3 regions of the Pseudomonas sp. HP_12 genome follow, and region 3 is predicted to be linked to each of the others. Evidence: predicted binding sites of a transcription regulator. Region 3 holds the regulator's gene; each other region holds the start of a gene.

Region 1 (7,768 bases), on a different contig from region 3:
CTTCTCCAGATCAGCCAGCGTGCGCGCCACTTTCAGCAGGCGGTGGGCAGCGCGCAGGGACAGGTTCAAGCGTTCACACGCATTCTCGAGCCAGGCTTCGTCTTCCGGCAGCAACGCGCAGTGTTGGCGCAGCGCAGGCAGATCAAGAAAAGCGTTGGCGCAGCCTTGGCGTCGTTGTTGGCGCTGTCGGGCTTCGGATACCACCTCCGCCGCGCTGGTGCTTTCACCCTTGCAGCCGGGGGTAGCTGCTAAAGATGTGGTTTCTCTAGCGACGGTCAGATGCAGGTCAATCCGGTCAAGCAACGGGCCCGACAGCTTGTTGCGGTAGCGCTGAATCTGATCGGTCGAGCAACGGCAGCGCCCGGTCGGCTCTCCGTGATAACCGCACGGGCAGGGGTTCATCGCAGCGACGAGTTGAAAGCGCGCCGGAAAGCGCACCCGATCCCGCGCGCGGGAAATCACGATATGGCCCGATTCGAGGGGTTCGCGCAGCACCTCCAGCACACGCCGATCAAATTCCGGAAGTTCGTCCAGAAACAGCACACCGTGGTGCGCGAGGGTGATTTCTCCGGGTTGCGGGCGACTGCCACCCCCGACCAGCGCAGGACCCGATGCCGAGTGATGGGGCTGGCGGAAGGGGCGCTGGGGCCAGCTGGTCAGCGGGGCGTGACTGGCGACCGACTGAATCGCCGCCACTTCCAGCGCTTCGAGTTCGTCCAGCGGTGGAAGCAGCCCAGGTAAACGGCTGGCGAGCAGCGTTTTGCCGGTTCCGGGTGGGCCGCTGAAAAGCAGGTTATGCGCGCCGGCGGCGGCCACCAGCAGTGCGCGTTTGGCCGCGGTCTGGCCCTGCACCTCACTCAAGTCGGGATAAGGCTGCGTCTGCAGAATCAGGCCATTGGATTTATAAGGCGCGATGACCGTGTGCCCATTCAGGTGGGACACCAGCTCCAGCAGATGACTGACCGCGATCACCTTCAGGCCTGACGCCAGACACGCTTCCTCGGCATTCACCGCCGGCACGATCAGCGTGTGGCCCGCCTCCCGCGCAGCAAGTGCCGCCGGGAGCACGCCTTGTACGGGCCGAATCGCACCGGACAGCGCCAACTCCCCCAGACATTCAATGCCCTCCAGCGCGAGCGTTGGCACCTGCGCGCTGGCAGCCAGCAAGCCAAGTGCAATGGCGACATCGAAACGTCCGCCGTCTTTGGGCAAATCGGCAGGGGCCAGATTCAGGGTGATCCGCCGCGCCGGGAATTCCAGCCGACAGTTGAGGATCGCACTGCGCACCCGATCCTTGCTCTCCTTGACCGCGCCCTCCGGCAGACCCACCAGCGTCAGGCTCGGCAGCCCGTTGGCGAGATGGGTTTCGACGGTCACGGCAGGGGCTTCAACGCCAACTTGGGCACGGCTCAGAACGATCGCGAGGGACATGGCTTTCCTTGTAGGCAGCACCGCTTCCTGCGGCGAGCTGAAGGATAGTCATTGCTCCGGCGCGTGGCCCCGTGCATGTTCTACGGCATGTGTATGAATGAATGGAAGGAAGGACGAGTGATGACCAGTAATGGAGAGTGGCCTGTGTATCCAGTGGAAATTCCAAGCGAGGAGTTTCTCGAACCGCTGGCCACTACGGTCACCTTTGCCGGGGCACGAGCCTGTGACTTCGAAGCGCTCGTCGCCATCCGGATTGACGCCATGCGTGAGAGTCTTGAGCGCATTGGTCGCTTCGATCCCGTGCGCGCCCGCGAACGTTTCCGGGACGGCTTTTCCCCCGAATTTACTCGCCACATTGTGGTTGCCGGAAAGCGGGTGGGTTTTGTCGTGGTCAAACCGCGCGTTGACGGATTGTTGCTCGATCACCTCTACATCAAGCCAGGTGCACAAGGATCAGGAGTAGGTTCGATTGTCCTTCGTCAGATCTTCATGGAAGCAGGTGCGGCGTCGCTGGACTTGTATGTCGGGGCGCTGAAAGAAAGCGCTTCAAACCGCTTTTATACTCGTCATGGTTTTCAGTTCGTCGAAGCGGGCGAATTTGATAACTATTATGTTCGGCACGCTGCTCAAGGCTGCCCGCCATTGGGTGGCTGAACAAAGCCTTCACAAGACAGTGCCGACATGGCGCTACGCTTGGCGGCGTGTTTCGAGACGACCCCGGAATCCTGGCTGAACTTGCAGCTCACCTACGACCTGCGCAAGACAGAGATCGAGCGAGGTGAGGCAATCAAGGCCCAGGTTCAGCGCATTGCGCACTGCGCCTGAGCACATTCAGCTTTTGAAGCTCAACCTTGTGGCTCAGCCCCTGACGCTTTCGGCTGCGTCGCCAACTGCGCTTCCATCTCCGCCATCTTCGCTTCCAGTGCCTCAAGTCGGGCGCGGGTGCGGGCGAGGACGATCATCTGGCTGTCGAATTCTTCCCGGCTGACCAGGTCCAGCTTGCTGAAGCCGCTCTGCAGCAGCGCCTTGAACTGGGTTTCGAATTCGCTGCGTGGAACCGGTGTTTCGCCGTTGAAGAGGCGGGAAGCGTGGCCGCTCAGGGCGTCGAGAAAAGCTTTGGGGGCGAGCATGATGAAACTCCAGAATCAGAGGGCGCGAGTGTAGCACGCAGCTTTTGACCTCCTGCCGGACGCGATGCGCTGCACGCTTTTCGCGCATGGCCCCGGGCACGTGCGCACCGTTGTTGTGCGGTGATCGCAATCGACGACTACGCTAAAGCGTGAATTAACAGTCGAAGGGCCGAAATTCATGCCGATTCATGAGATGGCAAGCTTTCTGCTTAGTGGCTTGTAACCCATGCACTGATGCAGTCGCTGTGACGAATGCAGTGCGGCAGGCGGAGCGGGGAATGTTTCGTCAGAAGCGGTTTTCTGGAGTTGGTCAGGTCTGTTAAGGACACGACGCGTTACAAAGCCAGACACTGCGCTTAGACTTGAGTCGGGTTTGTTTTCCTGGGGCAAGTCCACCAATTCGGGAGAAAGTTTCATGAAGCTAGTCACTGCCATCATCAAGCCGTTCAAGCTGGACGACGTACGCGAGTCGCTGTCCGAAATCGGCGTGCAGGGCATCACGGTTACTGAAGTCAAAGGCTTCGGACGTCAGAAAGGCCACACCGAGCTGTATCGCGGTGCGGAGTATGTAGTCGACTTCCTCCCCAAGGTGAAGATCGATGTTGCGATCGACGACAAGGATCTGGACCGCGTTATCGAAGCGATAACCAAAGCGGCCAACACCGGCAAGATCGGTGACGGCAAGATCTTCGTGGTCAATCTGGAACAGGCCATCCGCATCCGTACCGGCGAAACCGATACCGACGCAATCTAAGCCGCCAAACCCCAACGCCCCAGGAGAAAACAATATGACTCTGCGTCAATTCGCAGGGCTAGGAGCCCTGTTGTCCCTCGTAACCCCTGGCTTGGCCATGGCGGCAGACGAAGTGGCAGCCCCCGTACTCAATTCCGGCGACACCGCCTGGATGCTGACCTCCACCGCGCTGGTGCTGTTCATGACCATCCCCGGTCTGGCGCTGTTCTACGGCGGCATGGTCCGCTCGAAAAACATTCTTTCCGTGATGATGCAGTGCTTCGCCATTACCGGCCTGATCAGCATCCTGTGGGTCGTCTACGGCTACAGCATGGCGTTCGACACCACTGGGATGGAAGTCAACGTCGTCAACTTCAACTCCTTCGTCGGCGGTCTTTCGAAGGCGTTCCTGGCAGGCATCACCCCTGCAAGCATCACTGGCCCTGCGGCACTGTTCCCGGAAGCCGTCTTCGTGACCTTCCAGATGACCTTCGCCATCATCACCCCGGCCCTGATCGTCGGCGCTTTCGCGGAACGCATGAAGTTCTCCGCGATGCTGATCTTCATGGGGATCTGGTTCACCCTGGTTTATGCGCCGATTGCGCACATGGTCTGGAGCGGCGTCGGTGGTCTGTTGTGGGACTGGGGCGTTCTCGACTTCGCGGGCGGCACCGTTGTTCACATCAACGCCGGTGTGGCTGGCCTGGTAGCGTGCCTGGTACTCGGCAAGCGTAAAGGTTTCCCGACCACTCCGATGGCGCCGCACAACCTGGGTTACACCCTGGTCGGCGCGGCCATGCTCTGGGTGGGCTGGTTCGGTTTCAACGCAGGTTCCGCAGCTGCGGCCAACGGCACTGCCGGTATGGCGATGCTGGTAACTCAGATCGCCACCGCTGCTGCAGCGCTGGGCTGGATGTTCGCCGAATGGCTGACCCACGGTAAACCAAGCGCTCTGGGCATCGCTTCGGGTGTGGTTGCCGGTCTGGTTGCCGTCACTCCGGCCGCCGGTACTGTCGGCCCAATGGGCGGCCTGATCATCGGTCTGGCGGCAGGCGTGGTCTGCTTCTTCTGCGCCACCAGCCTGAAACGCAAAATGGGCTACGACGACTCCCTGGATGCCTTCGGCGTTCACGGTATCGGCGGTATCCTTGGCGCGATCCTGACCGGCGTGTTTGCAGCCCCTTCGCTGGGCGGCTTCGGCACCGTGACCGACATCGCTGCACAAGTCTGGATTCAGTGCAAAGGCGTCGGCTTCACGGTCATCTACACCGCGATCGTGACCTTCATCATCCTCAAGGTGCTCGACATGGTCATGGGCTTGCGTGTCACCGAGGAAGAAGAAGCGGTCGGCCTGGATCTGGCGCAACACAACGAACGTGGCTACAACTTGTAATCCACGCGTGAAAAAATGCCCGGGTCTCCGGGCATTTTTTTGTCTGAGGTTTGTCGATAGGGATGTCCGCACAGCGGGTGGGCGTTCCCTGCAGGAACATCCGCTGCAATGTTCGGCCTAACCTGACGATTCTCGATGCTTGAGAGGGCATAAATGCCCTTGTTCAGCGCTCCTGAAAATCGTCGCTCATTACGCACTTTGTTTTTTTTTCCAGCGCGTTAGAATGCGCGCCGAAGGGCGGAGAACGGTATGTGGCAACAGACCTTGATCACGCTGCGGGCAAGGCCTCGTGGTTTCCATCTGGTGACTGACGAGATCGTCGCGGGCCTTCGCGAATTACGCGAATGCCGCATCGGCCTGCTGCATGTCTGGTTGCAACACACCTCGGCCTCGTTGACCGTCAACGAGAACGCCGACCCGGCGGTACGTCGCGATTTCGAGCGTTTCTTCAACCGTCTGGTGCCTCAGGGGCGCGACGGCTACGAGCATGACGACGAAGGGCCCGATGATCTGCCGGCGCACTTCAAAGCCAGTCTGCTTGGCTGCCAGCTTACATTGCCGGTTACAAATGGACGGCTGGCGTTGGGCACATGGCAAGGTATTTATCTGGGCGAGCACCGCGATGCAGCCGGTGCCCGTAAAGTCCTCGTCACGCTTCAGGGTGAGGGGCACGACCGCTGAACGTATGCGGTAGTTGAATTTTTTCCGGCTGTCCAAGAAATCATGCCCGGCTGGGCTATAACTAATCTGCTTTCGCAAGTCATGAGGTAGAACATGAGCGACGACGACATCGAAGAAGGTCTGGAAGACGATCTGGAAGAAGGGGAGGACGGTGAGGGGCTTGCAGCGGCGTCCGATGAAGATGTAGTGGAAGTCGACGACAGCGCTGAAGTCTCTGCGACTCCGGCCAAAGGCAAGGCCAAGGCCGCCGTCTCGGTTGATGAATTGCCGAGTGTGGAAGCCAAGAACAAGGAGCGTGATGCTCTGGCTCGCGCGATGGAAGAATTCCTCGCTCGTGGTGGCAAGGTCGTGGAAGTGGAGGCCAACGTGGTCGCCGATCCGCCCAAGAAGCCTGACAACAAGTACGGCAGCCGTCCCATCTGAGGGACCTGCTGCGCGCTTGATGAAAAACCCGCTGTCGCTGCGGGTTTTTTATTGCCTGCGATTCGAGTTGCCGACGCGAAGGCTGGCATTCACGCAGCGCGAAGCGCAGATCAAGCCCAGCGCGCCAGCACCTCGGGCAATTGCGTCAGGCTGTTGATTACGGCATCCGGCGCTTTTTCAGCCTCCCAGACCTTGCCGCCGGGGTTGTACCAGATCGCCCGCAGGCCGGCTTGTTGGGCGCCGGCGATGTCGTCACCCGGGTGATCGCCGACATGCACGGCCTGACTGGCATCGGCATTGCCGCGTTTCAGCGCCTCGACGAAGGGCGCAGGGTCCGGTTTGCCAATGCCCAGGTCCTCGGCGCATAGCGCGAAGGCGAAATAATCGGCCAGGCCCAGACGGCGGATGTCGGCATTGCCGTTGGTCACGACACCCATCGTGTAAGACTTGGTCAGGATCTCAAGCGTCGGCACCACTTCAGGGAAGATGTCCAACTGGTGCCGCCCCTGAAGGAACACTTCAAAGCTCTGGTCCGCCAGCTCATGGGCTTCGGCGTGACCATACCCCGCATCCTCCAGCGCATGAAACAGCACCTTGCGGCGCAGCGCACTGATCCGGTGCTTGAACGTCGGATCCGCTTCGATGAGTCGCGAGCGGATTTCCCACAGATGCTCGACCGGGACCGGCCCGAGTTTTGGCGCGTTGGCAGCCAGCCACTCGCGCAGCTTGGCTTCAGCGCTGACAATCGCTGGTGCGGTTTCCCACAGCGTGTCGTCCAGGTCGAAGGTGATCAGCTTAATGCTCATTGTCGGCGTTACCTTTGCGCTTGGCCCGTGGATGGGCACTGTCGTACACCGTGGCCAGATGCTGGAAATCCAGATGGGTGTAGATCTGAGTGGTGGCGATGTCGGCGTGACCCAGCAACTCCTGCACGGCGCGCAGGTCCTGGGACGACTCCAGCAAGTGACTGGCGAATGAATGGCGAAGCATGTGCGGGTGCAGGTTCTGGCCCAACTCACGTTCGCCGGCAGCCTTGACCCGCAGCTGGATCGAGCGCGGCCCCAGACGGCGGCCTTGCTGGCTGACAAACACGGCATCGTCCTGAGGATTGGCCAGCGCTCGTTGCTTGAGCCATTCCTTCAGTGCTTCCCGTGCCTTTCTGCCAACCGGTAAAACGCGGCTTTTGCTGCCTTTGCCGAGGACCTGCACAAGACCGTCCGCCAGATCCAGGTCTTCGCAGTTCAGCCCGGTCAGTTCGGACAGGCGCAGGCCTGACGAGTAGAACAGTTCGAGAATCGCCTGATCACGCCGGGCCAGAAAATCGTCCTCGACGGCGCCTTCAAGCAGTTGCAGGGCGCGGTCGGCATCCAGGGTTTTGGGCAAGCGACGCTCGCCCTTGGGCGGTGACAGGCCATTGGCCGGATCGTGATCGCAAAGGTCTTCGCGGTTGAGGTAGTGATAAAAGCCGCGCACGGCTGACAGCAGTCTGGCCAGGCTGCGCGAGGATTGACCCTGCTGGTGAAGGCGAGCGACGAGGCTGCGCATGGCCTGAATATCCAGCGCTTTCCAGCTGTCGATGTGCTGCTTTTCGCAGAACGCCAGGACTTTGTTCAGGTCGCGACGATAGGCTTCAAGCGTATGGCTCGACACTTGGCGCTCACTGCGCAGGTGCGTGCAGTAAGCGTCCAGTTGCCGCTCCATGACTAGCGAACCGAACGCAGAGAGTTGGTGAAGCGTGGCAGCAGGCGGCTGAGAACGTCGGCGATATAACTGAGAAAAAGCGTCCCGACCGAGCTTTTGTAATGCTGCGGATCACGGCTGCCGATGGCCAGAACGCCGTGCAGGCCTTGGTGGCTAAGGGCGGCCAGGGCCGTCGAGGCCACTTCCTTGCTTTGCTCGCTGCCAAACAGAAACTCGAGTTCATGATCACGCAGCGCGCCACACAGGGTCTTGCCGCCGGACATCAGCCCGCCGATG
Region 2 (7,768 bases), on a different contig from region 3:
TTTCAAAAAGGAATATTTCATGACGACCCCTACAGGATGCAGCAGTCATCGTGGGTCGCGATGAGGGCGTCGCCGCACAGCAGGCGATCCCCGTCGCGGGCAATGGGTCGGTCATCGACGAGGCAGGTTTCATCCCCTTCGGCGATTGCACAGGGGCCGTGAAAGCAGAGCACGCCGTCGCCGTGGCGGGCGACTTCGAGACCGTGCAGGAACGTGGAGGGCGAGCCTTGAATGACTCGACCGCCTTTGAGGGTGGGGTCGTTGAGAACGATGATGGGGCGCATGACAAAACTTCCCTGAGATGTGGCCGCAGCGAGCGTCCATGCTCCGCTGCGTTTGAGCCGCGAAATTAACACAGGGTCAGGGGCTTGAAAGTGGTACAGGTTATTTCAAGACGCGTCCTACTTTGGCGCGGTGAAGAGTCCTACACGCGGGCGTGATGAGGTTCGCATTTTGATCGAACAGGCGTGGGTTGGAGCGGGGCGGGGGGGCGTTGCGGGATTGGATCAGGAAGCGCTATTTGGTGTGCGCGTTCTGGGGCGGGTGATAGCAGCGGATGTCGGCAACCGGCCAGCACGCCCTGAAACGCGCCAGCCGGTCATCACAAACGATCAGAAATCGTCGTCTTTGTCGAAGCGTCGCGCTTCGCGCTGCAGCTGATACACGAAACGCTCGACCTGACGCTGCACCAATCCACTCATGTTGTGGAAGCGCACACCGGCGAACGTGGTGTTGATCCTTTCTTCGAAGTGCAGATAGCGCAGTTCGACCGGCGTGGTCATGTTGCCGAAGGGCAGGGAGGCGATGAAGCGCTCATAGACCTGGCCCAGTTGCATGCGCTCGGAGATATCGCCCTCAAAGCGCAGCTTGCACCCGGTAGCGGAGACATCCAGCAGTTTGCCGCGCAACGGGAATTTGAGCCGGTCGCCGCCAATCTCGACATCAATCAGGGAAGCCAGCTTCAGGGCCGCGCGAAACGCGTTACGGCGCTGGTGATAGACGACTTCTTCAGGGAGAGGGCCGCGATAGCTGCGCGGCTCTTCGATTACGGTCAGCTGGGCTTTGCTTTCCCAGGCGATGCGCACACCGTCGTGAAAACCTTCGACCCGGAAGGGCTCACCGCTGGCAAGGAAACGCTCGCCATCTCGGGGGATCATCTCGTCGAAAATGACCTGGTTGGTGTCACGGTCGACGTCGATCACGTAACTCTGAAAACGCTGGGTGCGTTCGTGAAACGTGATGATCAACGGGTCATGACTTTCCATCAGCAGCCGCAGATTGGCGGCGATTTCCAACGGGGTGGTCAGTACCTTCGGGGGCTGCGGAACATCGTCCGCGCTTGAGGCATTCACGGTCTATCCATCTCCAGGCAAATAACGGCAGCGTGCAGCGTGCGGCATATTGCCACCACAGTGCGCACCTTGATACAAGAACTTACGCCTGGCTGAGCGGACGCGGCCTGGCCTTGCCCGACGTCGAACCGCGACTGTCGTACAGCGTGGGCGTGTCGCCGCCGTTGAGAATCCTCAACTGCTGTGCCGTGGTGAGTTGCTGGAGCTGGATGAGGCTGCCGTTCTGTTCGTTGGCCGCCTGGCATTCACTCATCAGCGCGCTGAGTTCATCGCCTGCGGTCAACAAGGCTTCACCCACTGACGAATGTTTCGCCACTTCTTCGAGTCCCGCTCGATTGGCGGGCAGACCCAGGCTGGTCATCAGCTGGGTACGTCGGCGTCCATGCTGCTCGAGCACGATCACCAGCGCCTGTTTCTGCGCCAGGATGTGTTCCATCTCGACCATATTGCGCCCGTGAAGCGCCACTGACTCAGCCTTCAGGATATCCAGCAGATGCCGGGTTGGCGCAATGTCGTCCGTGATCAGTTGAAGCAATGTAGTGTCTTGCATCGCATGCCCTGGTGTTTAAGCGTCCAGAAGCCCCTGCGCAGACCTGGGGCTAGCGCTGGGCTTCGAAGTTAAGCAGTTTGCTTGCAACACGATTGCTGTCGACCTTATAGCTGCCGTCGGCGACCGCCTGCTTCAACTCAGCCACACGGGCGCTGTTGACGACAGGCTGATCACGCAACGAATCACTGATCTTCTGCAACTGTTGAGCTTCGCTGCTCAAATGTACTGCCTCACCGCTACCGGGCACGCTCGAGGTGCCGCTGACCGCTGCCGTAGCTTCGGTTTTGCTGGCTTCCTTGGTGCTGGCAGTACGTGTTGTACCGCCAACGGTAGTGGAGCTGTTCAAACGATTGAAGTCGATGACCATGATTGAAAAACCTCTGGGTTCTAGGACGCTTGCCTTGGTTTCGGCCAGACCCGGAATAACTTTAGGGCCCGTGCGAAAACAGTCTCGAATGGACTTCGCACGGAGCACAGGGGTTCCGAGTGTAGGAAAAGCGCAAGCGCAGCGCCAGAGGTCTTACCTTCACATGTCAGTTACATAGCGACCTCGACTTGCCCGGGCGCAACGATATTGGCCTTGATCACCCGTTGGGAGTTGAGGTTCTTCACGCGTATTTGCTCGTTGAAACCGCCGTCGGACAAGGCTTCGCCCGGCATGCGCACGCTCATTGAACCGCTGCGCGCACTGATCACCACCTGGTCGCCCTTATGGACCATTTGCGGCTGATCGAGGTGGACGGGCGTCAGGATCTGGTCGATGACCGTTGGTCGGACAACTTTTTGCCCGACTGCCTGATCGACTGAATCCAGGAAGCCTTGCCCCAGCAGGCTGACGTCGCGTTCGCGCAGCGCCACATCGTTTTCACTCACGATTGCGTCGCGCTTCATGGGCCGCACGGCCGTGACCACATTGCGGTAAAGGTGTACCTGGGCCGGCACAAACACCGTCCACGGGGACGTGCCTTCGCAGCGTATCTTCACGGTGACGCGGCCGATGGGCTGGGCCGGGCTTTCCAGTGAGGCTGTCAAATCCTTGTCGCACAGCGGCATGCGCAGACGCGGGTCCAACTGCTTGACTTCAATTTCGTAGCGGCCGGCGGTTTGGTTGGTCGCCATGTAGTCTTCAACTGTGAATTCAAGAAAGCCCTGGGTCACGCCGATAAGTGTTTCAGGCAGGGTCATGTTGTCCGCCCGGCTCAGGCTGGCGGCACACAACAGACACAGCGCGACCAGCACGCAGACAAAGCTGCGGGTTGCGGGTGCCGGGCGTCGGGATACTGTCGTTTGTGTGTTCATGATGAGTAAATAGCAAGGCCCGTGCCGCTTACCGTTCCGGTAGCGCAATTGGTCGTTTTGGGAGGTGTGGTGCATGGCTGGTGTGATGGATTCAGTAAACCAGCGCACTCAACTGGTCGGGCAGAACCGCCTTGAACTGTTGTTGTTCCGGTTGGACGGCAAGCAGTTGTATGGGATCAACGTGTTCAAGGTAAAAGAGGTGCTTCAATGCCCGAAACTTACCCATATGCCCAAATCCAGTCCGATTGTGCGCGGTGTGGCAAATATTCGTGGCGGGACTATCCCGATCCTCGATCTGGCGTTGGCGACCGGTGGCAAGCCGCTGGCTGACATTACCAATTCATTCGTGATCATCACAGAGTACAACACCAAGATTCAGGGCTTCCTGGTGCATGCGGTGGAACGCATCGTCAACATGAACTGGGAAGACATTCATCCGCCACCCAAGGGCACCGGTCGCGACCACTACCTCACGGCAGTGACGCGTCTGGACAACCAGCTGGTGGAAATCATCGATGTCGAGAAGATCCTCGCCGAAGTGGCGCCGGTCTCCGAGAACATCTCGGTCGGCGTGGTCTCGGCGGAGGTTCAGCACAAGGCGCTGTCGCTGCGCGTGCTGACGGTCGATGACTCCTCGGTGGCGCGCAAACAGGTGACGCGTTGCCTGCAAACCGTCGGCGTGGAAGTCACGGCGTTGAATGACGGTCGTCAGGCACTCGATTTCCTGCGCAAACTGGTGGATGAAGGCAAGAAGCCGGAAGAAGAATTCCTGATGATGATTTCCGACATTGAAATGCCGGAGATGGATGGCTATACCCTCACTGCGGAGATTCGCAGCGACCCGCGCATGCAGAAGTTGCACATCGTGTTGCATACGTCGTTGTCCGGCGTGTTCAACCAGGCGATGGTCAAGAAGGTCGGCGCGGATGATTTCCTGGCCAAGTTCCGGCCAGACGATCTGGCGGCGAGGGTGGTAGATCGTATCAAGGCGGCAGATATCAGCTGAGGAGGGGTTTTCCTCCTTGCTGTTCACATGATTTGAGAGGCGGCATGTCTACAGGTAATTTGGATTTTGATCAGTTCCGGGTATTCCTGGAAAAAGCCTGTGGCATTTTGCTGGGTGAAAATAAGCAGTACCTGGTTTCCAGCCGCCTCAACAAGTTGATGGAGCAGCAGTCCATCAAATCGTTGGGCGAGCTGATCCAGCGGATCCAGACTCAGCCGCGCAGTGGTTTGCGTGAGCAGGTGGTGGATGCGATGACCACCAACGAGACGTTGTGGTTTCGCGACACGTACCCCTTCGAGGTGATGAAGAACAAGGTCTTGCCCGAGGCGATCAAGGCCAGCCCCAACCAGCGTTTGCGCATCTGGTCGGCGGCGTGCTCGTCGGGTCAGGAACCGTATTCGCTGTCGATGACGATCGATGAGTTCGAGCGCAGCAACCCGGGGCAGTTGAAGTCGGGCGCGCAGATTGTGGCGACGGATTTGTCGGGTCTGATGTTGAACAATTGCAAGACGGGTGAGTACGACAGCCTGGCCATCGGCCGAGGGTTGTCGCCGGACCGTCTGCAGCGTTTCTTCGATCAGAAGACGCCAGGGCGCTGGACGGTGAAGGCGCCGATCAAGAGCCGTGTGGAGTTTCGTTCGTTCAATCTGTTGGACAGTTATGCGGCGTTGGGCAAGTTCGATATCGTGTTCTGTCGCAACGTGCTGATTTATTTTTCGGCGGAGGTGAAGAAGGATATTTTGCTGCGTATTCATTCGACCTTGAAGCCGGGGGGGTATTTGTTCCTGGGGGCGTCGGAGGCGTTGAACGGGTTGCCCGATCACTATCAGATGGTGCAGTGCAGCCCCGGGATTATTTATCAGGCCAAGTGATTGGCTGCGCTTTTGATGTGATGAGAACCCCGCTTAGGCGGGGTATTTTGTTTAGTGTTGGCGCTGGTAGGGCATCTGCCTCACGGCAGATATTTCGCCTCCGGCGAGTTACTTGATAAAGCCCCAAGTAACCAAGGGCTTTGTGCTCCTGGTTGGGCCCTTCCTTCGTCAGGGTTCCTTCACTCCGGTCTCGCTCCGTGGGCCCGCGCCGAACGGGCATCCATGCCCTGACGGCGCTCTCGCCGCATCCATGCGGCTCGGCCCACTCCGCGAGACCTGCGTTCAGCCTGCACCCAAGTCGCGTTCGGCGGTGACCGGACCGTTCGCGTATGAAGATCAAAAGCACGGCAACGGCAACGGCAACGGCAACGGCATTCGCGAGCAAGCTCGCTCCCACAGGTAGGGTGTCTGATCAGCAAAATAGCAAGCGCCTGCACTGGCCTCTTCCCGGCTAAAGCCGGTCCCACTAACAGCAGCGCATGCAGTCCGTAGGACTGGCTTCAGACGGGAAGCCATTGATCTGCTTTTGCTTTTGATCTTCGTACACAAAAAGTCCAGACACCGCCAATCGCGACTTGGGTGCAGGCCGAACGCAGACGACGCGGAGTGGGCCGAGCGGCATGGATGCCGCGAAAGCGCCGCTAGGACATGGATGTCCGTTCGGCGCGGGCCCACGGAGCGTCGTCGGAGTGAGGGTATCCCGACGGAGGAGGGACCTAACCAGGAGCAAGCACCCTTGGTTACTTGGGGTGCTTTTCCAAGTAACTCGCCGAAGGCGAAACGTCTGCCCCCAGGCAGACGCCCTTGATCTTGATCTTCCACGCGGAAGCACGATACGGCAAAAAAACGGCACTGCTCTTGCCGCTTTCCTCCCATCGAGCGGAAATCCCTTGCCGCTTTTCTGTCATCCCCCTGCACCAACACCCCTGCAGCCCGCGAAAAACGGCACTTCCAGCAAGTGGCACGCACCTTGCTATAACTCCTGCACGTACATCTGGTCAGCCCTCAAAGGTCCCGACATGAGCATCAGTTTTGAAAACGCCCTCGGCATCCACGAAAAAGCGCTCAACTTCCGCGCCCAGCGTGCTGAAGTGCTGGCCAACAACATCACCAACGCCGACACCCCCAACTACAAGGCGCGTGACCTCGACTTCTCCAAAGTCCTGGCCGCCCAAAGCGACAAAAGCAACAACGGCCACTTCGCCCTCGACATGACCAACAGCCGTCACATCGAAGCTGAAGGCATGAGCGATGGCGAAGCCAGCCTGCTCTACCGCACTCCGTCGCAGCCGTCGCTCGATCAGAACACCGTCGACTCTCAGGTCGAAAACGCCAACTACGCCGAAAACGCCATCGGTTTTCAGGCCAGCTTCACCTTGCTCAACAGCAAATTCAAAGGGCTGGTTGCAGCCCTGCGCGGAGAGTAATCCATGTCCCTATCCAGTGTTTTCAATATTGCCGGTAGCGGCATGAGTGCCCAGAACACCCGCCTCAACACCGTGGCCAGTAACATCGCCAACGCCGAAACCGTGTCCTCCAGCATGGACAAGACCTACCGCGCCCGCCATCCGGTGTTCGCCACGGTCTTCCAGGGCCAGGAATCCGGCGGCAGCGCCTCGCTGTTCGAAGACCAGGGCCAGGCCGGCACCGGCGTACAGGTTTCCGGCATCGTCGAAGACGCCTCCAACCTCGAAGCACGTTACGAGCCAAATCACCCGTCAGCCGACAAGAACGGCTACGTGTATTACCCGAACGTCAACGTCGTCAACGAGATGGCCGACATGATCTCGGCCAGCCGTTCGTTCCAGACCAACGCGGAAATCATGAACACCGCGAAAACAATGATGCAGAAGGTCCTGACCCTGGGTCAGTGATAAAGGGCGAAATCCATGACGGTCTCAAGCACAGACGCTACCTCGACGTTCCTCAAAGGGCTGCAAAGCACGACCCCCGGAACCACAGGCACCAGCACCAAATCCAGCACCGACACCAGCAGCCTCACCGGCTCAAGTTCGCTGGGTAAGGATTCATTCCTGCAATTGCTGGTCACGCAAATGCAGAACCAGAACCCGCTCGATCCTCAGGACAACAGCGAGTTCGTGGCCCAGCTGGCTCAGTTCAGCAGCCTGGAAACCATGCAGAACCTGAGCACCTCGGTCGACTCGATCAGCACCATGTATCAGTCGTCCCAGGCGTTGCAGGCCTCGTCGCTGGTCGGCCGTTCGGTGACCGTGGACGCAGGTTCGACCTACGTCGACACCAGCAAGGCCATGACCGGTTCGGTGGTGCTGCCATCGTCCAGCGCCGACACCACGGTGAAGATCTACGACAGCACCGGTACCAACGTCGTGCGCACCATCGACCTCGGCACTCAGGCCGCTGGCACCACATCCTTTAGCTGGGATGGCCTGGACGACAGCGGCGCAGCGGTGGCAGCGGGCAATTACAGCTTCGTCGCCAACGGCAAGCTGGACGGCACCGCTACTAATCTGAGCACCTATCTGCCGGCGACAGTGAGCAGCGTGACCATGGGCACAACGGGCTCTGACATGACGTTGAACCTTGCCGGCGGCACCCAGGTGGCACTGTCAAAAATCAAGCAAATCGGAATTTAGAGCCGACTAGACGGCGCAGGAGTTAATCATGTCTTTCAATGTTGGTCTTAGTGGGCTCTACGCCGCAAACAAAA
Region 3 (7,768 bases):
GAAGGCCCAGTAATGGCGACGCTGAAAGCCCAGCACCTGGCCAAGGCCTATAAAAGCCGCCAGGTCGTACGTGACGTCAGCCTGTCCATCGAGAGTGGCCAGATCGTCGGCCTGCTTGGCCCCAACGGCGCCGGCAAGACCACCTGTTTCTACATGATCGTCGGCCTGGTTCAAGCGGATCAGGGTCGCGTCCTGATCGACGACCAGGACGTCAGCCATCAGCCGATGCACGGCCGTGCACGCGCCGGTATTGGCTACCTGCCACAGGAAGCGTCGATCTTCCGCAAGCTCTCCGTCTCGGACAACATCATGGCGATCCTGGAGACCCGCAAGGAGCTCGATCGCGCTGCCCGCCGCAAGGAGCTGGAAAGCCTGCTGCAGGAATTTCACATCACCCACATTCGCGACAATCTGGGCATGAGCCTGTCGGGCGGTGAACGTCGCCGTGTGGAAATCGCACGCGCCCTCGCCACTTCGCCGAAATTCATTCTCCTCGACGAACCCTTCGCCGGTGTTGACCCTATTTCCGTAGGCGACATCAAGCAGATCATTCACCACCTCAAGGCCAAAGGGATCGGCGTGCTGATCACCGACCACAATGTGCGTGAGACGCTGGATATCTGCGAAACCGCTTACATCGTCAACGATGGACAGCTGATTGCCGAAGGCGACGCCGAATCCATCCTGGCCAACCAGTTGGTCAAGGAAGTGTATCTGGGTCACGAGTTCCGCCTGTAACCGCAGTGATGACATGAGGTTGTGCGGCTCCCGCAATGTGCGCCATCGCCAACCTCGTTTTTTAATTGTCATCACACTCTAGGCAAACCCTCCAGCTTCAGGCATATAATTTGCTTAAGTTGGCGCCCTCGGCGCCCTGCTAGTAAATGGCGCGCAGTGCGCCGGCGAATAAGGTGTTAAGCCCTGCCATGAAACCTTCGCTAGTCTTGAGAATGGGCCAGCAGCTGACGATGACACCTCAGCTGCAACAGGCAATCCGATTGCTTCAGTTGTCGACGCTGGATCTCCAACAGGAGATTCAGGAAGCGCTGGAGTCGAACCCGATGCTGGAACGGCAGGAGGAAGGCGACGATTTCGACAACGCCGACCCCTTGGCGGATAACGTAGAGCAAAAGCCCAACGCTGATGTTCAGGAACCCACCTACCAGGAATCGGCGCCTACCGTCGACAATCTGGAGGACGGCGACTGGAACGAGCGCATTCCCAACGAGCTGCCCGTCGACACCGCGTGGGAAGACGTCTATCAGACCAGTGCCAGCAGCCTGCCCAGCAACGACGATGACGAGTGGGATTTCACCACCCGCACCTCCGTTGGCGAGAGCCTGCAAAGCCACCTGCTGTGGCAACTCAACCTGGCGCCAATGTCGGACACCGATCGCCTGATCGCCGTGACGCTGATCGACTGCATCAACAATCAGGGCTACCTCGACGAAACACTCGAAGAAATGCTCGACGCCTTCGACCCTGAGCTCGATATCGAGCTGGACGAAATCGAAGCCGTTCTGCACCGCATTCAGCAGTTCGAGCCTGCCGGCATCGGCGCTCGCAACCTGAGTGAATGCCTGCTGCTGCAGCTTCGCCAGCTGCCCGCCAAAACCAAGTGGCTGGCGGAAGCGCAGAAGCTGGTCAGTGACTACATCGATCTGCTCGGCAGCCGCGACTACGCGCAACTGATGCGCCGCATGAAGCTCAAGGAAGACGACCTGCGTCAGGTCATCGAACTGGTCCAGAGCCTCAATCCGCGCCCCGGCTCGCAGATCGAGTCCAGCGAAGCCGAATACGTCGTGCCTGACGTCATCGTGCGCAAGGACAACGAGCGCTGGCTGGTGGAGCTGAACCAGGAATCCGTGCCGCGTCTGCGGGTCAATCCGCAGTACGCCGGTTTTGTGCGTCGCGCCGATACCAGTGCCGACAACACGTTCATGCGCAATCAGCTGCAGGAAGCTCGCTGGTTCATCAAGAGCCTGCAGAGCCGCAACGAGACGCTGATGAAGGTGGCCACGCAAATCGTCGAACACCAGCGAGGCTTCCTCGAGTACGGTGACGAGGCCATGAAGCCCCTCGTTCTGCATGACATCGCGGAAGCGGTCGGCATGCACGAATCGACGATCTCCCGGGTGACCACGCAGAAGTTCATGCACACCCCGCGCGGGATCTACGAACTCAAATATTTCTTTTCCAGCCACGTCAGCACCTCCGAAGGCGGCGAATGCTCGTCCACGGCGATTCGCGCGATCATCAAAAAACTGGTCGCTGCGGAAAATCAGAAAAAGCCGTTGAGTGACAGCAAGATCGCTGGTTTACTGGAAGCACAAGGCATTCAAGTGGCCCGTCGCACAGTCGCCAAGTACCGCGAATCCCTTGGGATCTCGCCGTCCAGCGAACGCAAGCGACTGATGTAAAGGTCACACGTCAAAGCGTTCCAGTGGCAGGCATTACGCCTGCCTCTTAATGCACTGGCAACGAAGGAGAAGCTGTATGCAAGTCAACATCAGTGGACACCAGCTGGAAGTGACTGAACCTCTGCGTACCTACATCGGCGAGAAACTCGCCCGATTGGAACGCCACTTTGACAAGATCACGAATGTGCAGGTCACCATGGAGGTCGAGAAGCTCAAGCAGAAAATCGAAGCCACCTTGCACGTTCCTGGCGCTGAAGTGGTTGCCAACGCCGAACACGACGACATGTACGCAGCCATTGACCTGCTTGCCGACAAGCTTGACCGCCAACTCAAAAAACATAAGGAAAAACAGCAAAGTCTGCTGCAAGGCGCGACTGCTCGCTGACACTCCCCACCCATGATCCGACTTGAAAATATCCTGACCCCTGGCCGTTCACTCGTGAACGTGCCAGGCGGCAGCAAAAAAGCCGTACTCCAATACATCGCCAGCATGATCGGGAAGCAAGTGCCCGATCTGGATGAGCAGGTCGTGTTTGAGAGCCTGATTGCCCGTGAAAAGCTCGGCTCCACCGGATTCGGCAATGGCATCGCCATTCCTCACTGCCGCCTGAAGGGCTGCTCAACGCCTGTCAGCGCCGTACTGCATCTGGAAAAACCCATCGATTTCGACGCCATCGACGGCGCACCGGTTGACCTGCTGTTTGTGCTGCTGGTCCCGGAAGCGGCCACCGATGCTCACCTTGAATTGCTGCGCCAGATCGCCAGCATGCTCGACCGTGATGATGTGCGTAAGCGCCTGCGCGGTGCCAAAACCGACGAAGAGCTCTACAGCGTCGTGCTCGACGTCCAGAACGGTCACTGATCATGCGGATGATCATCGTCAGCGGCCGCTCCGGCTCCGGCAAGAGCACGGCCCTCGATGTCCTTGAAGACAGCGGTTTCTACTGCGTCGACAATCTGCCCGCCGGCCTGCTTCCAGAGCTGGCGGAGCGCGCGCTGATCAACACCGAACTGGCTGAGCCCCTGCTGGCGGTCTCGATCGACGCGCGCAATCTGCCCAGTCACCTGACGCGATTCCCGCGCATGCTCGCCGAAGTTCGGGCCCGGCACATCCAGTGCGACGTGCTGTTTCTCGACGCCGATGAAGCCACCCTGCTAAAGCGCTTTTCAGAGACCCGCCGTCGTCACCCGCTGAGCACGGCAACCCGCTCGCTGGCCGAAGCGATTCGTGACGAAAAAACCCTGCTCGGTCCGATCATCGACTTGGCTGATCTGACGGTCGACACCACGCACCTGAATCTCTACCAGCTGCGCGACATTCTCAAACTGCGCCTGCTGAACAAACCCGAGCCGGGCACTGCCTTCCTCATCGAATCCTTCGGCTTCAAGCGCGGCATGCCCGTGGACGCCGACCTGGTGTTCGACGTGCGCTGCCTGCCGAATCCGTACTGGAAGCCCGAGCTGCGCGAGCAGTCCGGCCTCGACAAGCCGGTTGCCGATTACCTCGCGGCTCAACCGGACGTCGAAGAAATGTTCCAGGACATCTTTTCGTACCTCAATAAGTGGTTGCCGCGCTTCGCCGCCAGCAACCGCGCCTACGTTACTATTGCCATTGGCTGCACCGGCGGACACCACCGCTCCGTCTACCTGACCGAACGTCTGGGTCAGGTGCTGCAGCAATCGCTCAAGAATGTTCAGGTCCGCCACCGCGACCTAAGCTGAAAGGACCTCCATCGCGATGCCCGCTCTAGAAATCACCATCATCAACAAGCTGGGTCTGCACGCCCGGGCCGCCGCCAAATTCGTGGGCGTCGCCGGCAAGTACCCTTGCCAGATCAGGGTCGGTCGCACGCCGGAGACGATGGTCGACGGCAAAAGCATTATGGCCGTCATGATGCTCGCGGCCGGCAAGGGCACCCTGATTCACTTGGCCACCGAAGGTGAAGAAGCCGATGCCGCGCTGGCGGGACTGGTCGAACTGATCAATAACAAGTTCGACGAAGGCGAATAAGCCTTACCGCTGCCCGACGCGTCCATTACCGTCAGAGATGAGCGATGCCACTGACAGCCATGCCTCCATTAGCGCGAGGGGTCAGATCAAGGTCCGAGAAGATGCTGATGCTGGGGAGCACCCTGGCGGTGGCAGCCATCTTAGCCATCGTGACTTCGTTGCTGTTTCGGGAGCTGGGCACGGCCAACGAAGCCGCCGTGCGCTCCGCAAACAACGTGGTGCAGTTGATCGACGCAGATGTGCAGCGTAACGCCGAGCTGTACGACACCTCACTTCAGGGCCTGATCACTGCATGGCGACGACCCGACGTGATGACGATCTCGCCGGAGTTACGGCAACTGGTGCTCTTCGACCGGGCCACGGCGGCGCCCTTTAAGGGCGATGTGGTGCTGCTGGATGAAACCGGGCGCATCGTCGCCGACTCCACCTCGCTGACGCCTCGACTGGACAACTTTTCCGACCGGCCGGGCTTTCAGAAACACCGGGACAGCGGTTCGCTGGCGCTGGTGGTCGACGGGCCCTTCCTGTCACGCTGGGGCTTCAAGGACCTGTGCATCAGTTTCAGTCGCCGCCTCCCCTCCGACAACGGCCAGTTCGTCGGTATTGCCAGTGCATCAATGCGCCTGTCGTACTTCGATCAACTGTTTCGCACCCTGGACATCGGCCCCACGAGCACCGTCAACCTGCTCAGCGCGGATGGCGTGATGCTGGCCCGGCAACCCGATGACAACAACCGGACCTTCATCGGCCAGAACTTCAGCATGCGGCCCAACTTCAAACGCATTCTGAGAGAGGTAAACGGCAGCTTTGCGGCGGTGTCCGAGCTCGACGGCGCACAGCGGCTTTACACCTTCTCACGGGTTGGAGACTTGCCGTTGATCGTCGTGGTCGCTCAATCGCGGGACGATGTCTACGCCTTGTGGAAACGCAACGCGTTGCTGGTGGCGGGCGCCACCGGTTTGCTGTGCATCGGGATTCTCTGGCTGTCGTGGCTATTGGGCCGCCAGCTGCGCCTGCGCCAGAATGCCGAGCGCGAGCTGGCCGCGCTGGCGTCAACGGACGGGCTGACCGGTCTGGCCAATCGGCGCAGGCTGGACCAAGTGCTCAAGCAGGAGTGGGCTCGCGGGATGCGTTCGGGAAGGCCCCTGGCGCTGCTGATGATCGACGTGGATCACTTCAAGGCGTTCAATGACCGGCATGGGCATCATGGCGGCGACGTTGCCTTGCGCAGCGTTGCCCAGACACTGGCCGCCAGTATCCGCAGGCCCGGTGACCTGGCCGCGCGCTACGGCGGTGAGGAATTCATGGTGGTGCTTCCGGAAACCGACAAGGCAGGTGCCTGTGTCATCGCAGACAAGCTGCGCCTGGCAATTGAAGCGCTGCCGCCATTCGCTGACGACACAGTGCCCATCACTGTCAGCATTGGTGTCGCCACGCATCTGCCGGTGAACCATGACGTGCCCGAGCTACTGTTTCAGGCCGCGGACCGGGCCCTTTACCGCGCCAAGAAAAATGGCAGGAATTGCGTGGAATTCGAACCTTATGTCGCGCCCTCCACCGAACTGCATGCATAAAAAAACGCCAGACTGGCTGGCGTTTTTTCGAGCGGCTACAAATTACTTGTTGGCAGCACGAACGGTATCACGCAGGGCTTTGACCTTGTCGTGGTTCGCTTGCACGCCCTGCAGCTGACGCTGGATCAGGGTAGTGACGTTGACTGGGAGGTTCTTCTCAGTCGCTTCCTGTGCGGCCTTTTTGTAAGCCTTCAGCGCGTGATCTTCACCACTTTCGACTTCATTCAGGACTGCTTCGTCGTTCTTGCCACTCAAAGCGCTTTTCAGGTTGACCCAAAGACGGTGTGCGCCGCCAGCAATGCTGGAGGAGTCTTCTGGATTGCCGCCCAGTGCACGCACTTCAGCTTGCAGCTCGGCAACGGAAGTTTTGCAGCCAGAAGAACGGGAAAGCAGGTAAGCCTTGATTTCCGGGTTCTTGGCGTCTTCAGCAGCAGTGTGAAAACCTTTCTCACCGTCAATGCTGGTTTCGATCAAGTCATTCAGAATAGAGATGGCTTCTTTGTTGATATCCGACATTTTGCGGTTCCTTTCTGGCAGGTTTATCAAAGGTCTGGTTAACGAAACACTCGATAGAGGGGATATTGCACTGTGCATGCCAGCTTTAGCTGATAAATAAAATCTATATTTTTCAATTAGTTAACAATATCAAGCGACAGCTGCGCCGCGCTTTATGCATGATCTGTGTGTTTGAGCAATTGCAGAATGCACGTATCGTTCAAGTTCACTCGAACGGATAAACGGTTATTGGATGAATCCAGAGAAATTGAAGTTGTTAGTCACACGCGAAATGCCGTTCGGCAAGTATCAGGGAAGGTTGCTGGCAGACTTGCCAGGTGATTACCTGAACTGGTTCGCCCGACAAGGTTTTCCGGCTGGAGAGTTGGGCAGCCTGTTGGCCCTGATGCATGAAATCGATCACAACGGCCTCTCGGCATTGCTGGACCCGCTGCGCACGCGACCCCGCGAGCCGCTGCGCCAGGGCCCGCCGAAAGCCCCCATACGCTTCAACTAAACGCCCATAGATAAAAGCGAGCCGCTTGATGAACAGCACTGCATACGCAATAACGGAATTGGCGGATGAACAGGCTCGGGACGAAGCGTTCTGGCAGCAGGTTGCGGCGCAGTACGACGTCGAGCCCGGGCCGGTCAATTTCGAATACGGCTATTTCGGCCGCATGACCCGCGCAGCACTCAAGGATTACGAGCAGAACCTCGCTTACGTCAATCGCAGCAACTCGGTCTACGTGCGGCAGAAGTTCGATACCGAGGACAGCGAGACCATTCGCGCCGACTTGGCCGATCTGCTGAACGTGCCAGCCCGCGAAGTGGCCATCACCCGCTCCGCGTCCGAGTCGGTGCAAGCGCTGATTCGCAACTACAACGGCCTCGTGGCAGGCGACCAGGTATTGGTCAGCGACCTGGATTACAACAGCGTGCAGACCGGCATGCGTTGGCTGGCGAAGAATCGCGGCGTGGAGGTCATTGAGGTCACTCACCAACACCCCGCCAGCCATGACGGGCTGCTGCAGACTTACCGCGACGCCTTTGCCGCACATCCGCGGCTTAAGTTGGTGGCGCTGACCTACGTCACTCATCGCACGGGTCTGGTAATGCCGGTGAAAGCGATCGCCGAGCTGGCCAAGGCCCACGGCATCGAGGTCATTCTGGATGGTGCCCACGCGCTAGGCCTGCTGGATTTCGAACTGGCTGACCTTGGCGTGTCGTTCGCCGGATTCAACCTGCAGAAATGGATTGGCGCGCCG

What was found. The regulator sigma-54, encoded in region 3, starts transcription at its own class of promoters, with help from an activator protein. The targets are predictions, from matches to a motif close to ANTGGCATNNANNTTGCTNT.
Region 1: glnK (P-II family nitrogen regulator) is a predicted target of sigma-54. The motif match lies at 2,754-2,773, and genes of this name have one in related genera.
Region 2: flgB (flagellar basal body rod protein FlgB) is a predicted target of sigma-54. The motif match lies at 6,037-6,056, and genes of this name have one in related genera.

Annotation. Positions count from the first base shown of each region.
Region 1 is NZ_JBTOQG010000007.1:97,726-105,493, reverse strand. Features, by position in the region: gene ACYASU_RS07390 (YifB family Mg chelatase-like AAA ATPase) at 1-1,431, opposite strand, end outside; gene ACYASU_RS07385 (GNAT family N-acetyltransferase) at 1,525-2,085, shown strand; partial or broken gene ACYASU_RS07380 (helix-turn-helix domain-containing protein) at 2,104-2,256, shown strand; gene ACYASU_RS07375 (accessory factor UbiK family protein) at 2,277-2,561, opposite strand; gene glnK (P-II family nitrogen regulator) at 2,977-3,315, shown strand; gene ACYASU_RS07365 (ammonium transporter) at 3,350-4,687, shown strand; gene ACYASU_RS07360 (secondary thiamine-phosphate synthase enzyme YjbQ) at 4,937-5,368, shown strand; gene ACYASU_RS07355 (hypothetical protein) at 5,462-5,791, shown strand; gene ACYASU_RS07350 (HAD family hydrolase) at 5,902-6,597, opposite strand; gene xerC (tyrosine recombinase XerC) at 6,587-7,492, opposite strand; gene ACYASU_RS07340 (DUF484 family protein) at 7,495-7,768, opposite strand, start outside.
Region 2 is NZ_JBTOQG010000012.1:60,189-67,956, reverse strand. Features, by position in the region: gene ACYASU_RS10315 (hypothetical protein) at 1-21, opposite strand, end outside; gene ACYASU_RS10310 (PAAR domain-containing protein) at 30-284, opposite strand; gene ACYASU_RS10305 (flagellar brake protein) at 612-1,352, opposite strand; gene ACYASU_RS10300 (flagella synthesis protein FlgN) at 1,435-1,902, opposite strand; gene flgM (flagellar biosynthesis anti-sigma factor FlgM) at 1,952-2,269, opposite strand; gene flgA (flagellar basal body P-ring formation chaperone FlgA) at 2,440-3,201, opposite strand; gene ACYASU_RS10285 (chemotaxis protein CheV) at 3,275-4,207, shown strand; gene cheR (protein-glutamate O-methyltransferase CheR) at 4,252-5,079, shown strand; gene flgB (flagellar basal body rod protein FlgB) at 6,099-6,506, shown strand; gene flgC (flagellar basal body rod protein FlgC) at 6,510-6,953, shown strand; gene ACYASU_RS10265 (flagellar hook assembly protein FlgD) at 6,969-7,694, shown strand; gene flgE (flagellar hook protein FlgE) at 7,723-7,768, shown strand, end outside.
Region 3 is NZ_JBTOQG010000023.1:200,408-208,175, reverse strand. Features, by position in the region: gene lptA (lipopolysaccharide transport periplasmic protein LptA) at 1-13, shown strand, start outside; gene lptB (LPS export ABC transporter ATP-binding protein) at 13-738, shown strand; gene ACYASU_RS16230 (RNA polymerase factor sigma-54) at 927-2,420, shown strand; gene hpf (ribosome hibernation-promoting factor, HPF/YfiA family) at 2,497-2,805, shown strand; gene ptsN (PTS IIA-like nitrogen regulatory protein PtsN) at 2,818-3,282, shown strand; gene rapZ (RNase adapter RapZ) at 3,285-4,142, shown strand; gene ACYASU_RS16210 (HPr family phosphocarrier protein) at 4,159-4,431, shown strand; gene ACYASU_RS16205 (sensor domain-containing diguanylate cyclase) at 4,476-6,005, shown strand; gene ACYASU_RS16200 (PA2169 family four-helix-bundle protein) at 6,048-6,521, opposite strand; gene ACYASU_RS16195 (DUF3820 family protein) at 6,754-7,017, shown strand; gene ACYASU_RS16190 (aminotransferase class V-fold PLP-dependent enzyme) at 7,046-7,768, shown strand, end outside.